DNA from 3 places in the Obesumbacterium proteus genome. Region 3 is predicted to be linked to each of the others. Evidence: predicted binding sites of a transcription regulator. Region 3 holds the regulator's gene; each other region holds the start of a gene.
The links. The regulator PurR, encoded in region 3, represses purine synthesis genes. The targets are predictions, from matches to a motif close to CANGCAAACGTTTGCNTG.
Positions count from the first base shown of each region.

Region 1 (4,699 bases), 520 kb from region 3:
ATGTTTCAGGGATTGGAATAACCACGTCGATATCCAGATCTTCCCACTCACGGGCGATTTTCGCGCCTAATTTCTGCCCCATGCGCACACGGGCGCTATAGACAGAAATTTTGTCGATAAAGGAGTCTGGGCGAGCAAAATAAACGTACTCAAACAGGCAAGGATTGCTCTTCGGATTATCTGCACACTGGCGGGTAAACAGCTGCCCTTTTTCAGTGACATAAATCGCTTCACCCGGCGCAACGTCACGGATGAACTCAAAGCCTAAGGTATCCAAGGCCACGCTCTCAGAAGCTACCATGTACTCAACACGGCCATCTTCCAAATCACGCTTACCAATCACCAATGGACGAATGCCGTTAGGGTCGCGGAAAGCAACCATACCGTGACCAATGATCATCAGCACGCAGGCGTAAGCCCCACGGATCTGCTGGTGCGTCGCCGCCACGGCAGCAAACACGTTATCGGACTCCAGCGGATAGTGGTCAAAACGATCCAGCTCGTGAGCAAAGATATTCAGCAGAATTTCAGAATCAGACGTGGTATTGACGTGGCGACGCGCACGCTCAAACAGTTTCTGCTTAAGTTCGTGCGCGTTGGTCAGATTACCATTGTGCGCCAAAGTAATACCGAATGGGGAGTTGACATAAAACGGCTGCGCCTCGGATGCGCTGGAACTGCCTGCCATTGGGTAGCGAACGTGGCCGATACCCATATTGCCCTGCAGGCGTAACATATGCCGTGCTTCAAACACATCTTTCACCAAACCGTTCGCCTTACGCAAACGGAAGCCATTATTGGCATCAATAGTGACGATGCCTGCGGCATCTTGCCCACGGTGTTGAAGCACCGTTAACGCATCATAAATCGACTGGTTTACCGGTGTAAAACCGGCGATACCGACAATACCGCACATGTTGTCATTTCCTCATCAGCGTTACCGGAGCGGGAGCGGAATAGAAGGCAAATGCTCCGGTATGAAACTCGACGTGCTCTGCAGGTAGTCAAAGAACCACCTGATGATGTAACTGAACTGTGGGATGAGCTGTGACTGTTTCCAGTCTGCACTTTGTGCCATCGAGGTAAAGGTATCCAAAAAGAACAGAATCGCCGAGACAATCAGCACCCCACGCAGTGCACCAAAACAGATGCCCAGCACGCGGTCAGTTCCGCTCAATCCGGTTCGCTCTACCAGCGAACCAATCACATAGTTAACAATGGCACCGACAATCAACGTTGCAACAAATAGGATCGCAATCGCGATGCCGTTACGCACCAGCGCATCTTCGAAACGAGTGAAGTAGACAGCGAGATAGGTGTAGAAATGGCTGGCGACAAAGAATGCTGCCCCCCACGTAACCAATGACAACGCTTCTCGCACAAATCCTCGGATCAGGCTCACTAACGCCGAAAATCCGATGATGCCAATAATGACCCAATCAATCCAAACCATGACTATTCCAATTCAAGAATTGCCTCGGCATCCAGTTCGCGGCGAATTCTAACAGAAAAAGAAAACGTTTGCGTAGAGGATTTCCCTTCCTGTTCGCAAATTTTATTCTCATAAAAATTTGACACAGATTCAGCTTGTACCCTCGACTAAACCAACGCCCAAATGTATCAATCCAAATAGAACAACAGCCCTGCTCTCATCGCTGGGAGCAAAGCTGCTGTAAAATCGAACACGATTCATCGTTTAGATGAATTGACGTTCGAAACGCCTATCGACCGCTATTTACCGCTATAGCTGCGCACCTGACCATTCAAGCCACTAATGCTATTAAGTTCAGGCAAAGCAGACTGTAGTTTTTGTTTAGAGGCATCAGGCCCGACAAACAGACGCGTGATTTCGCCCTGCACCGGCGACGCTGGCACCGTATAAGCACGGTAACCGGACAACCGCAGCTTAGCCACAATCTCGCTCGCTTTAGACGCATTGCGTAATGCCCCTAGCTGCACCACATACGCCTGCCCCGCCGGTGCTTTTTCTTCCGGCACCGCAGCAGGTTTAGTTTGCTCTACTGGCTTAGGCTGTTCGACCGGTTTTGGTTGCTCAACCGGCTTCGGCTGTTCAACGGGTTTCTCGACCGGTTTCGGCTTCGCTTCTACCATTTTCGGTGGTTCGACTGGTTTCGGCTTCTCAACGGGTTTCTTCACCGGTTTTGGCTGTTCAACAGGTTTATTTTCCACCGGCTTACTTTCAACCGGCTTCAACTCAACCATGTCTCCGCGCCCTTGGTGGGTATTAGACGAAACCGCCGTGCTTGCGCCTTCACGGTCCTGAGTCGGCACGTTACCGTTATCCATCGGCGTCTGAGCATTCGCGCCTTCCTGCGGTATCTGAGGCGTTTCGCTCAGAGGTTGAGTTACCGGAGGAATAACGTCCGTAGGATCATCCTCACCTGGCTTTGGCACCAGCGGAATAGCAGCAAACTCATCCTGATAATGTTTTTTCTGCCCGTCTAACAAACCGGGCAAAACGATTACGCCCAGCGCAACGATAATGACCGAGCCAACCAGTCGATTCTGAAACTTACTTGCCACTCGCTCTCTCCGTTTCTAGTGATGCGTTTCTAATACCGCCATAACATGCGCAACGGTATGGAATGAGCCACAAACAATCACGATATCCTGCGGAGCTGCATCATGCATCGCTTTTCGCCACGCACTTTCGACGTCGGTAAACACGTTTGGTTCATCCAAATGTTCAGCCAAACGCGCGACCGGAGCACCACGCGGCCCTTCCAGCGGCGCACAGTACCAATCATCGATCAACGGTTTTAAACACGCCAGCGTGCCCGCAATATCTTTATCTTCCAACATTCCCACGACGGCACGAACGCGCCGAGGCTGCGTAGCCGGACGCTGTTCTAGCAGCTGCTGCAAACGCCCCGCCAGATAACCTGCCGCATGAGGGTTATGTGCCACATCCAAAATCAGCAAAGGCTGCTCGCTGACAATTTGGAACCGGCCAGGTAACTGTGCGGTTTCAAGCCCTTGGCGAATAGCCGCTTCATCGACTTTAAGATCACAATGACGCAGCGCAGCCAGCGCGGTGGCGGCATTAGGCAATGGCACTTTCGGTAGTGGAAGATGCGACCACGTGGTGTCTGCATCCTGCCACTGCCAGTCGTGCTGGGTGGCGCTGAAGTTCCAGTCGTGACCACGACGATAAAGCTTCGCGCCCTTATCTGCGGCAACCTCAGCGATGGTCAGCGGCATATCAGGCTCGCCCACAATCGCTGGAATACCTGCACGGAAAATGCCTGCTTTTTCACGCCCGATACTTTCACGATCTGGCCCCAGCCAGTCGGTATGATCCAGCGCGATACTGGTCACCACCGCCACGCTTGGATCAACAATGTTTGTGGCATCTAAACGACCGCCGAGGCCGACTTCCAAGATCACCACGTCCAGCGCCGACTGTTTAAACAGCTGCAAGGCCGAAAGCGTGCCGTATTCGAAATAGGTCAGAGAAATATCCCCGCGCCCTGCCTCTAAGGCCGCAAAGGAGCGGCAGTGGTCGGCTTCGCTGAGCTCTTCACCCTGAATGCGTACTCGCTCGGTGTAGCGCAGCAGATGCGGGGAACTGTAGACACCCATCCGAAAACCGGCGGCCATCAGGATAGATTCTAAGGTTCGGCAGGTGGTGCCTTTGCCATTGGTACCGGCAACGGTAAATACGGTAGGTGCGGGTTTAAGGAGATCGAGGTTTTCAGCGACGCGTTTGACGCGATCCAGTCCTAACTCAATCGTTTTACTGTGCAGGTGTTCTAGATAATGCAGCCATTCGTTCAAGGTCGAGGTGGCTTGGGGGATTGGGAGATTGTTCATAGTCATTGATCGTTCATGAGTCCCGTTCAAACCGGTTCAAGAAGTCAACAAAGCCCCGAATGGGGCTATGATATAAGACTGCTATACCCGTATGACGACAGGCTGCATACACATTGGCTAAGCTATTTTCCCTAGGCACATCACGCGAGGTACACACGGTGGATGCCCTAGGTATCAACAAATTAGCCGACTTTCTGCAACCCGAATTGTGAGGGTATACAACCAGATGAGGAGAGAAGACTTAGTCTTGAGTCTCGCCTTCAACAGGGATTTCGCGAACGACTTCACTGCTGACAGGTTCTGGTTGCCCTGTCATTTTAGCCACAAGGCTTGCCAATTTGTCGCGCATTTCTGGACGACGGACGATCATATCGATCGCACCTTTCTCGATCAGGAACTCACTGCGTTGGAAGCCTGCTGGCAATTTCTCACGCACGGTCTGCTCGATAACGCGAGGGCCGGCAAAGCCGATCAGCGCTTTTGGCTCGGCGACGTTAATGTCACCCAGCATCGCCAAACTTGCAGAAACACCACCCATGGTTGGGTCAGTCAATACCGAGATATAAGGCAGACCGCGTTCTTGCAACTTCGCCAATGCAGCACTGGTTTTTGCCATCTGCATCAGAGACATCAATGCCTCTTGCATACGAGCACCGCCGCTGGCAGAGAAACAAATCAGCGCACAGTTATCTTCCAGCGCCTGCTCAACCGCACGAACGAAGCGCGCACCGACCACAGAAGCCATTGAACCGCCCATGAAAGCAAATTCAAATGACGCCGCAACGACAGGCATACCTTTCAGAGTGCCTTTCATCACAACCAACGCGTCTTTTTCACCGGTTTCTTTCTGCGCCGCAGAGATGCG
Region 1 is NZ_CP014608.1:3,880,648-3,885,346, forward strand. Features, by position in the region: gene purF (amidophosphoribosyltransferase) at 1-916, opposite strand, end outside; gene cvpA (colicin V production protein) at 938-1,453, opposite strand; gene dedD (cell division protein DedD) at 1,732-2,544, opposite strand; gene folC (bifunctional tetrahydrofolate synthase/dihydrofolate synthase) at 2,560-3,834, opposite strand; gene accD (acetyl-CoA carboxylase, carboxyltransferase subunit beta) at 4,076-4,699, opposite strand, start outside.
Region 1: cvpA (colicin V production protein) is a predicted target of PurR. The motif match lies at 1,511-1,528, and genes of this name have one in related genera.

Region 2 (4,699 bases), 1.1 Mb from region 3:
CAACACGGAAAAATTGGCGTTCAAAGGCTGCGGTTTTGCCAGCAGCATTTCAAATGACAAAATAGCGTTATTGCCGTCGCGGCTGAGGTGATATTCACGAGGGCGATCAAGGAATTTAACCTTTTTGCCATCATGATAGAATTCAGTAAAGTAGTGCTGACCAATCACGTTTGCCATCACTTCTGCAGCTAGCTGTTTCCAGATTTCTGACCCGTTCGCCGCATTGCCTGCATCGTAGAGCAAATCGGCCGATGTGAGCGGATCCATCGTCCACGTCATGTTCATTCCGATCAGTTGATTATCGTTCACCACAAACGCATTTTTCATTTCAATAAAACTATGCGGGTGCGCTAACCCAGCGCGAGAAAAAATGAGCCCGCCGATCGTGATTAACAAACTAGACCACCGTAGGAATTGCTGTTTTTTAATCCCAAAATGCAACATAAACGCCCTGTTTAATCCTTAGCAACAGCCGCAAAACGCGGCAGGTAATCAAATTCATTCATTTCTGTATCACAAAAATACAAAAACATGGCACATCAGCACCGCGCCTTTGCACAACTTTGCTATTCTTAGCCAACAAAACATGTTCATTCACTGACCGAAACTAAAGAGATATGAATATGAGTTTAGACACACCTCTGGTGCCTGAGCTCTCAGCACAGCAAAGGCACTGTAATCTTGTGCTATTGCTTTTCACACCGACAACCCCGCTACATCTGGCCACCGTTAGCCGGATTAATCGCGTTTTGCCCGCACAAGCCGAATTAGATATTCACAGCGTGGCGCAGGAAATCATGCGGTTTCATGCACTGCGTGTGATCTTCCATCCTAAACAAGGCTATCGGCTACAAGGCTCGGCTTACGATCAGCGGCTTTGTTTGCTGCATTGGTTAAGGCGCTCTCAGCGGCTTGTTCCCAACAGTATTGAAACTATTTTTGTGCCCCGCATCAATGAAAGCCCTACGGGTATCACTACAGCTCATTTTTCGCAGCAAATTATTGATGTGCTCGCTCAGGCCGAAGCCACCTTGCAGCGTAGTTTTAGCGACCAGCATCGCGATCTTATTCAGTCTTTCTTACACTACAGCCATTATCAAAGGCAAACGACACAGCTCCCGGTCTTTCCTGCGCATCTAAAACGCTGGCTGCAAGCCAAAGAAGAATATAGTGTGGCGAGAAATCTATGTCATGCCGCCTATGGGCAATTGCCAGATCCCGCACTGGAACTTGAATCAGAATTTACCACGCTGTTATTAACGCTTATCAAAACCTACCGTTATTTGCCCCACGCTTACCCTGAAGATCGTCGCTTGATGGATGAGATCGAGTTTGCCATTCGGCAAATAGAACAGGCCACTCGCGTCACATTTAGCCATCGAGAACAGCTTTGTACTCAGCTGTTTGCCCATATGGGGCCCGCGATTGAGCGATGCTTATTTGGTTTAAAAATCAGTAATCTGTTATTGGATGAAATCGAACTGCTTTATCCCGGCTTAATGAATATGACTCAACAGGCCGTTCGTCATATCGAACGCGATTACCATATTCATTTTCCGCCTGAAGAGCTTTGTCTGATCGCCGTGAGCTTTGGCGCATGGCTGATGCAGGAGGGCGTACTGGCAGACAAATAGACGGTTTTCAGAAACAAAAAAGCCCGCTTTCAAAGCGGGCTTTTCACATCAAGCAATAAAGATTATGCGTAAACCGGCAGGCGTGCGCAAATATCCAATACTTTCTGTTTAGTACGTTCGATGGTGGCTTCGTCGTTGATGTTATCCAACACGTCACACATCCAACCAGCCAATTCACGTGCGTCAGCTTCTTTAAAGCCACGGCGGGTAATAGCCGGAGTACCCACACGAACACCTGAAGTCACAAACGGGCTCTTCGGATCGTTAGGCACGCTGTTTTTGTTCACGGTGATATTTGCACGGCCCAGTGCGGCATCAGCATCTTTACCGGTGATATTTTTATCAACCAGATCCAGCAGGAACAGATGGTTTTCAGTACCGCCGGAAACCACTTTGTAACCACGGTTCAGGAATACTTCGACCATCGCTTTCGCGTTTTTAGCAACCAGCTGCTGGTAAGCCTTGAACTCAGGCTCCATTGCTTCTTTCAGGGCAACGGCTTTACCGGCAATCACGTGCATCAGTGGACCACCCTGTGCGCCAGGGAATACCGCTGAGTTCAGCTTTTTATACATCTCCTCGCTGCCACCGTTGGCCAAAATCAGGCCGCCACGCGGACCTGCCAAGGTTTTGTGCGTCGTGGTAGTCACAACATGCGCATGAGGAACAGGGTTTGGATAAACACCCGCAGCCACTAAACCAGCAACGTGAGCCATATCGACAAACAGATAAGCGCCGATGCGGTCAGCAATTTCGCGCATTTTCGCCCAGTCAACCACGCCAGAATAAGCAGAGAAACCACCGATGATCATTTTCGGCTGGTGTTTTTCAGCTTGAGCGGCCAAGTCGTCATAGTCGATATGACCGCTTTCATCAATACCGTAAGGAACGATGTTGTACAGTTTGCCGGAGAAGTTAACCGGAGAACCGTGAGTTAAATGGCCGCCGTGCGCCAAGTTCATGCCCAGCACGGTATCACCTGGCTGTAACAGCGCAGTGTATACGGCAAAGTTTGCCTGAGAACCGGAGTGCGGCTGGACGTTGGCATAATCAGCGCCAAACAGCTCTTTCGCACGATCGATTGCCAGTTGTTCAACAACATCAACGTATTCGCAACCGCCGTAATAGCGCTTGCCCGGATAACCTTCAGCATATTTGTTGGTCAGCTGAGAGCCCTGAGCCTGCATAACACGCGGGCTGGTATAGTTTTCTGATGCGATAAGCTCAATGTGCTCTTCCTGACGCACGACTTCCTGCTCCATTGCCTGCCACAGCTCGGCATCGTAATCGGCAATGTTCATTTCACGCTTTAACATCCGCTTCTCCTGACTCAGCTAACCTGAATTGTCTATTCGCTATTGTTCAATAAAAACACACCCCGTAAGGCGACTGCCCACAGTGTAATATGTTTTCACCTTGTTACGATAGACCCTAGGCCATGTTTTTACGCAAACGTTTGGCTTGGCGCTGCATAAGGCTTTAATACTGCACATGAAGACGCATGCCAGCAGGAGTTTTCTTCAAATGTGATATGCAACAATTTCACCTTGGCGAAACAAAAGCGATAAAAACGCTATGTAAATAACATCAGCACAACAAAAATAGGGATTTACAGCTCAAAGAAAAATCTGTAAGTTGCATTTAAAATACATCAATTAAAACACCTGCAATAACGAGGACATTTTTTATGTTGGATAGCCAAACCATCGCCACCGTTAAATCCACTATTCCACTATTAGCGGCTACGGGGCCAAAGCTCACAGCACACTTTTACGACCGGATGTTTGAGCACAATCCTGAGCTAAAAGAGATTTTTAATATGAGTAACCAGCGCAATGGCGATCAGCGTGAAGCGCTGTTTAACGCGATTTGTGCTTACGCCACTAATATTGAAAATCTAGCCGCGCTGCTGCCCGCCGTTGAACGCATTGCCCAGAAGCACGCCAGCTTTAATATTAAGCCAGAACAGTATCAAATCGTCGGTCATCACCTACTAAAAACCTTAGAAGAAATGTTTAATCCGGGTGACGAAGTTCTGGAGGCATGGGGCAAAGCCTATGGCGTTTTAGCCGATGTCTTTATCCAGCGTGAATCCCAGATTTATCAGCAAAGTGAAACCACTGAGGGCGGCTGGCGTGAACTTCGACCGTTCAAAATCCTCAAGAAAGAGAAGCAAAGCGACTTAATCACCAGCTTCATTTTGGTGCCTGAAGATGGAAACCGCGTGGCCGATTTCCAGCCGGGTCAATATTTGGCTGTCTATATCCGCCACCCAAGCCTGCCGCATCAGGAAATTCGTCAATATTCTCTGACCAATGAGCCAAACGGCGAATACTATCGCATTGCCGTAAAACGTGAAGGTCAGGGGCAAGTCTCGAATTTTATGCATGATATCGCGCAAGAAGGCGCCGTGATCCAAATCGCACCTCCGCACGGTGATTTCTTCTTAGAAGTTAAAGAAAACACGCCTGTTGCATTAATTTCTGGCGGCGTCGGCCAAACGCCAATGCTCGGCATGCTGCGCACGTTACAGGCTCGCGGCCATCAGGGCGAAATTCAGTGGTTACACGCAGCTGAAAACAGCAAGGTTCGCGCCTTTGCCGATGAAGTTAACACCATTATCTCCGCAATGCCTCAGGCTCAAAGCCACGTCTGGCTGCAAGAAATCAGCGCTGACGATCGCATTGATATCGACTTCAACTATCAGGGATTAATGGATATCACCCCACTCGCTGAGAAATTGAGTAACCCAGAAATGCATTACTACTTCTGCGGCCCAGTTGGATTTATGCAACATGTCGCCAAGCAGTTACAAGGACTGGGCGTCGATGCAGACCGTATGCACTATGAGTGTTTTGGGCCACATAAGGTGGTGTGAGGATTCTTATCACACGTTGATTATGTGAGCATTGTGTAAGGTTTCGAACGCCGTTGTTAATGTGATCACTGTGTAAGGTTTCGGCCGCCGTTGTTTATGTGATCACTGTGTAAGGTTTCGACCGCCAGTCAGCAGCGGCTTTCACATGCCACTCTGTTGAAGGCGTCCGATAAGGGTGGGCCAGAGC
Region 2 is NZ_CP014608.1:4,507,679-4,512,377, forward strand. Features, by position in the region: gene DSM2777_RS21115 (DUF1007 family protein) at 1-444, opposite strand, end outside; gene DSM2777_RS21120 (PRD domain-containing protein) at 624-1,634, shown strand; gene glyA (serine hydroxymethyltransferase) at 1,697-2,950, opposite strand; gene hmpA (NO-inducible flavohemoprotein) at 3,322-4,512, shown strand.
Region 2: glyA (serine hydroxymethyltransferase) is a predicted target of PurR. The motif match lies at 3,080-3,097, and genes of this name have one in related genera.

Region 3 (4,699 bases):
GCAGGGTGCGCAACAAACTGATTCTGGCACGCTGACCGCCAGATAATTCATCAGGATAACGAGACGAAAACTCAGCCATGTCAATTTTCCCCAACGCCTGCGTGACCAGCTGATGCTGTTTTTCTTTGCCGATGTTTTCAGGTAAGGCGAAAAGCAGGTTTTGTGTAACGTTTAGGTGGGGAAACAATAAATCATCTTGGAATAACAGCCCGATTTTTCGCTGATAAGCCGGAAGTTCAGTCACCTCGTGATTATCAATCAGTACTTTTCCCTGCGTTGATAGAGGAGCATGAGCATGTCCCGCCATCGCCAGCAATAAGCTCGATTTCCCGCAGCCGCTTGGCCCCATCAGCGTCAGTATTTGGCCGCCTTCGACGCGGGTATTCAACGCTGAAGTTAGCGGCGTGCCATGCAGCAAAACTTGAAATTGCTCAAACGCTAAAACCGTCACAGTTTTTTGTTCCTTGTCAGTATGAATGGCAGAAATAGCGCGATACCGTAAACCAAAAGCGGAATGAACGTTTGCCACAAAGCGGCAACGGCAGCCATGCGGCGATCGATACCGGATGCATAGGCAACGGTTTCCGTTGCTAGCGTGGGGAAGCGCCCAGCGCCCAAGCCTAGCGTGGGTAAATATAATCCCATGCTAACCGCAAAACCTAGCGCTACGGAAAGCGCCAGTGGTTTATTCAACAAACGGATCTTAATACGCCAGAAACACGCCCAGGGCGACTTCCCAAGAGATTGTGCGGTGTAGATCAGCCGCGAATCGAAAGTCTGCCACGCGCCGCTGAGGCTAAGAAAATAGTACGGAACGACAAACACCATATGGGCAAAGATCACGCTGGGCAGCAGACCAATCACATCCAACCAAGCGGCCATGTGCTGCAAGCCGAAAATCAGGCTGATTTGTGGAATCAACAGAGGGGCGAGCAGAAGCCATAAATTTGTATTTCTACGCGTATAAAACTGCCATTCTAAAAACCCAACGCACAGCACTAAGCTCAATAGGTTTGCCATACAGGCAATCAGCAGACTATTTATAATCGGCGCACTAAGCTGATGAATGCTGGTAAGCCAATAATCATAGGTCCACTGTAGCGGAAAAGAAGATGAGAAAGGCCAACGCCACGCAACCGACCAAACGAAGAGTACCGTATACGCGCCTAGCGTTAATAGAATGCCAATCACCCAGAGCGGGGTAAGGGGTATACGCCACGTATTACGTCTTCGTCCATAAGCGTTGCGGCAATATTTCAGCCAGATTTTTTCAACACAACGCCATGCAACAAAGCAAACTAACGTGATAACAATAAGCAGCAGCGTGCCAGCGGCAGCGAGAGATTGATGCCGCATGGATGGTTCACTGATCCATTGCCAAACTAACAACGCCAAGGTGGTTGGCTGCTGGGGTCCCAATAGAATGGCAATATCCACGGCGGATAGGCCAAAGGCAAGTACGCAAAACAGCGGTAGACGCAGAGCCACCAGTATTTGCGGGACTAACAGCGACCACCAGACTTTCTCACTGTGGTAACCCAATGCGTTACCCGCCTGTATTTGGCGGACGACATCGATTCGGCCCGCGATATTAAACGCCATCAAAAATAAAAAAGGCGTCTCTTTGATCACCAGTAAAAGAATTAAGGACAGGGCATAAGGGTCATTGACGATCGTCCAATCTGGCGGGCGCACAAAACTCGTCAGTGCTGGGGATATAATCCTGAGCAGCCAGCCTGAAGGGGATAACAGCAGTATGAGGCCGGTTGCCAGCGCAATATGCGGCATGGCCAAAATCGCGCTTGAAATAGCCCGAGCAGTGCCGCTGGCGCGCTGTATAACCTGTCCGCAAAGCGCTAATGCCAACCAAAGTGATATTAACGTTGCGGCAATTGCGCTCCATAAGCTTAGGCCAACCGAGCGCACTAACCCCGGCCATTGGAATAAAAGCGCCCACGGCTGGGTGAATGTATTGAGCGTGGAAATGTCAGACAGTGGCTGAGTCAGCGCCAAGAGCGCCGCCAATATTGGCAACGCTCCTGCTAAGAACAGCACAACGGGGAACAGCGCTAAAAGATAAGGGCTGTTCTTCATCACTTAGCGGCGATAATCCAGATATGGGCCATCGGCAACGGAGCGACGTTCCACGAGTTTTGGATGCACTTCAATCGTTTGGGAATCTTCACGCTTGCTCACGATACGGTCTAGGAGCATGTCAAAGGCCATTGAGCCCAAACGCTCTTTCGGCTGGTGGATGGTGGTCAACGCTGGCGAGAAGTAGCGAGCGTTGCGCACGTTATCATAACCGATCACCGATATATCCTGCGGTACGCGCAAGCCCATCTCATCGGCGGCGCAAATTGCGCCCATCGCCATGATGTCGCCGCCCACAAACACTGCGGTTGGGCGATTTTTTTGCGACAGGATCTGATGCATCGCTTTGTAACCGGATTCTGGTTCGAAATCGCCTTCTACCATCCACTCATCGCGGGCAGGAATATTGGCTTCTTGCAGGGCTTTCAGGAAGCCACGTAGGCGACCGCCGCCGGTGTTACGAGAAAGCTGACCGGTAATCGCGCCAATATCACGATGTCCACGTTCAATTAAATAGCGACCAGCTAAATAGCCACCTTCGAACGCATTATCCTGAATGGCATCCGTAAAATCACTGCGTTGCGTTCCCCAGTCCATCACTACCATTGGAATATTGCGGTAGTCCTCAAGGGTTTGCAGCAGGTTCTCTGGGTATTCAGAACACATCACTAACAATCCATCGACGCGTTTTTGCGCCAGCATCGCTAAATAAGCTTTTTGCTTTTCAGGATTATTGTGAGAGTTACATAGAATGAGCGTATAGCCTTGGCTGTAACAGGCGTTTTCAACGGCCTCAATCACCTCAGCAAAATAGGGCGCCTCGCTGGACGTCGCCAGCAAGCCGATCGATTTGGTGTGGTTAACTTTCAGGCTACGGGCGACGGCGCTGGGGGAGTAGTGCAATTCTTTAATCGCTTCCCAAACAGCGGTCTTGGTCTCTTCTGCGACAAAACGCGTCTTATTAATAACGTGAGACACTGTCGTGGTTGAAACGCCCGCGCGTTTTGCCACATCTTTAATCGTTGCCATGAAACAGATGACTCCTAAGCTAATGTAACTATGACATAGCTATTGTGTTAATCGTTTGCTTACGTACATCAAAATACACTGATTACAATCGCATCAAAGAGAGGAATATGCGGATATATCAAGCGCCAGCCTATTCTTTTACGTTATGAAAGCTGATACGTAGCAGTAAACCGTAAATTTTGGCCTATAAAATGCAAAAGGGGAAGTCAAAATTGTGTGTTAACAGAAAGAATAATCGAAAGTTTTACTGCGTGCGATCCCATTTAAGGTATGTGAAAATGATTTCACACACTTTCTGCAAGTGTTTATGTATAATCAAAATTGATCTGATAACGAAATGCGGGAGAAGAAGAAATGGAAACCGATCTGAAATATTCTCTAATGACAACGGTCGCAGCACTGGCTGTGATTGTTATCTTTAGTTTTGTTGCTGCGCTACATTGATTTATCGCTAAGTTTTCTATCGATAGCCGTTAACATGGCTAAAACAAAAGGCGGTCAATTGACCGCCTTTTTCATGTACGTCACTCAGCAAACTTATGCCAGGTTTTTCGCCACGAATTCCCAGTTTACCAGAGCCCAGAAGTTCTCCAGATACTTAGGACGCGCATTGCGATAGTCGATGTAGTAGGCGTGTTCCCAAACGTCCACGGTCAGCAGTGGTTTGTCACCGTTGGTCAGTGGAGTTGCAGCGTTTGAGGTGTTTACAATCGCCAAAGAACCGTCTGCTTTTTTAACCAGCCAAGTCCAACCAGAACCGAAGTTACCGATGGCAGATTTAGTCAGTTCTTCTTTGAAAGCATCAAATGAACCAAACGCTTTGTTAATGGCTTCAGCCACGGCGCCAGTTGGTGCGTTGCCACCTTTTGGTGACAGGCAATGCCAGTAGAAGGTGTGGTTCCAAACCTGAGCGGCGTTGTTGAAGATACCGCCAGTAGAGGTCTTGATGATCTCTTCCAGTGATTTACCTTCGAATTCAGTGCCTTTTATCAGGTTGTTCAGGTTTACCACATAGGTATTGTGGTGCTTACCGTAATGGTATTCCAAGGTTTCTGCGGAGATGTGCGGTTCCAGTGCGTTTTTTTCGTATGGTAATGCAGGTAATTCAAAAGACATTGCTCTCTCCTATTATTGCTCTATTTTGCAATGAAACAGTTACACGTAAGTGTTTTATGTTTCATGCATCACACCAACGTTAATGTCAGTGAGCGGGTTTTTAAATTTGAAACGATCTTGTTGATCTCTTGTTATGGGGATCGATTTTAGCAAGTTTTGAATCTAATAACAGGCAAAATTTTTGTTTTTGGTTATCAATTGGCGATTTGTGCACCATTCGTTCAAAACGGTGACAGAAGGAAAATAAGGGGAGGGGATAATACCAAGATGGAGTAGATCTAAATGATAGGGATTATCACAAAATGCAATTAATCCCTATCATGAATCGGTTTAATCGTGACCTTCTGTTATTAACGAATCGTTTTTGGCGTCATTACGCGGCGAGCGCCAACGTAGTGCCCTTGCCAATAATCATTATCTAAATAGCTGATTCGAATTTGTTCGCCGGTGCGAGGTGACT
Region 3 is NZ_CP014608.1:3,360,039-3,364,737, forward strand. Features, by position in the region: gene DSM2777_RS16010 (ATP-binding cassette domain-containing protein) at 1-451, opposite strand, end outside; gene DSM2777_RS16015 (ABC transporter permease) at 448-2,094, opposite strand; gene purR (HTH-type transcriptional repressor PurR) at 2,098-3,123, opposite strand; gene cydH (cytochrome bd-I oxidase subunit CydH) at 3,478-3,567, shown strand; gene sodB (superoxide dismutase [Fe]) at 3,661-4,239, opposite strand; gene DSM2777_RS16030 (C40 family peptidase) at 4,590-4,699, opposite strand, start outside.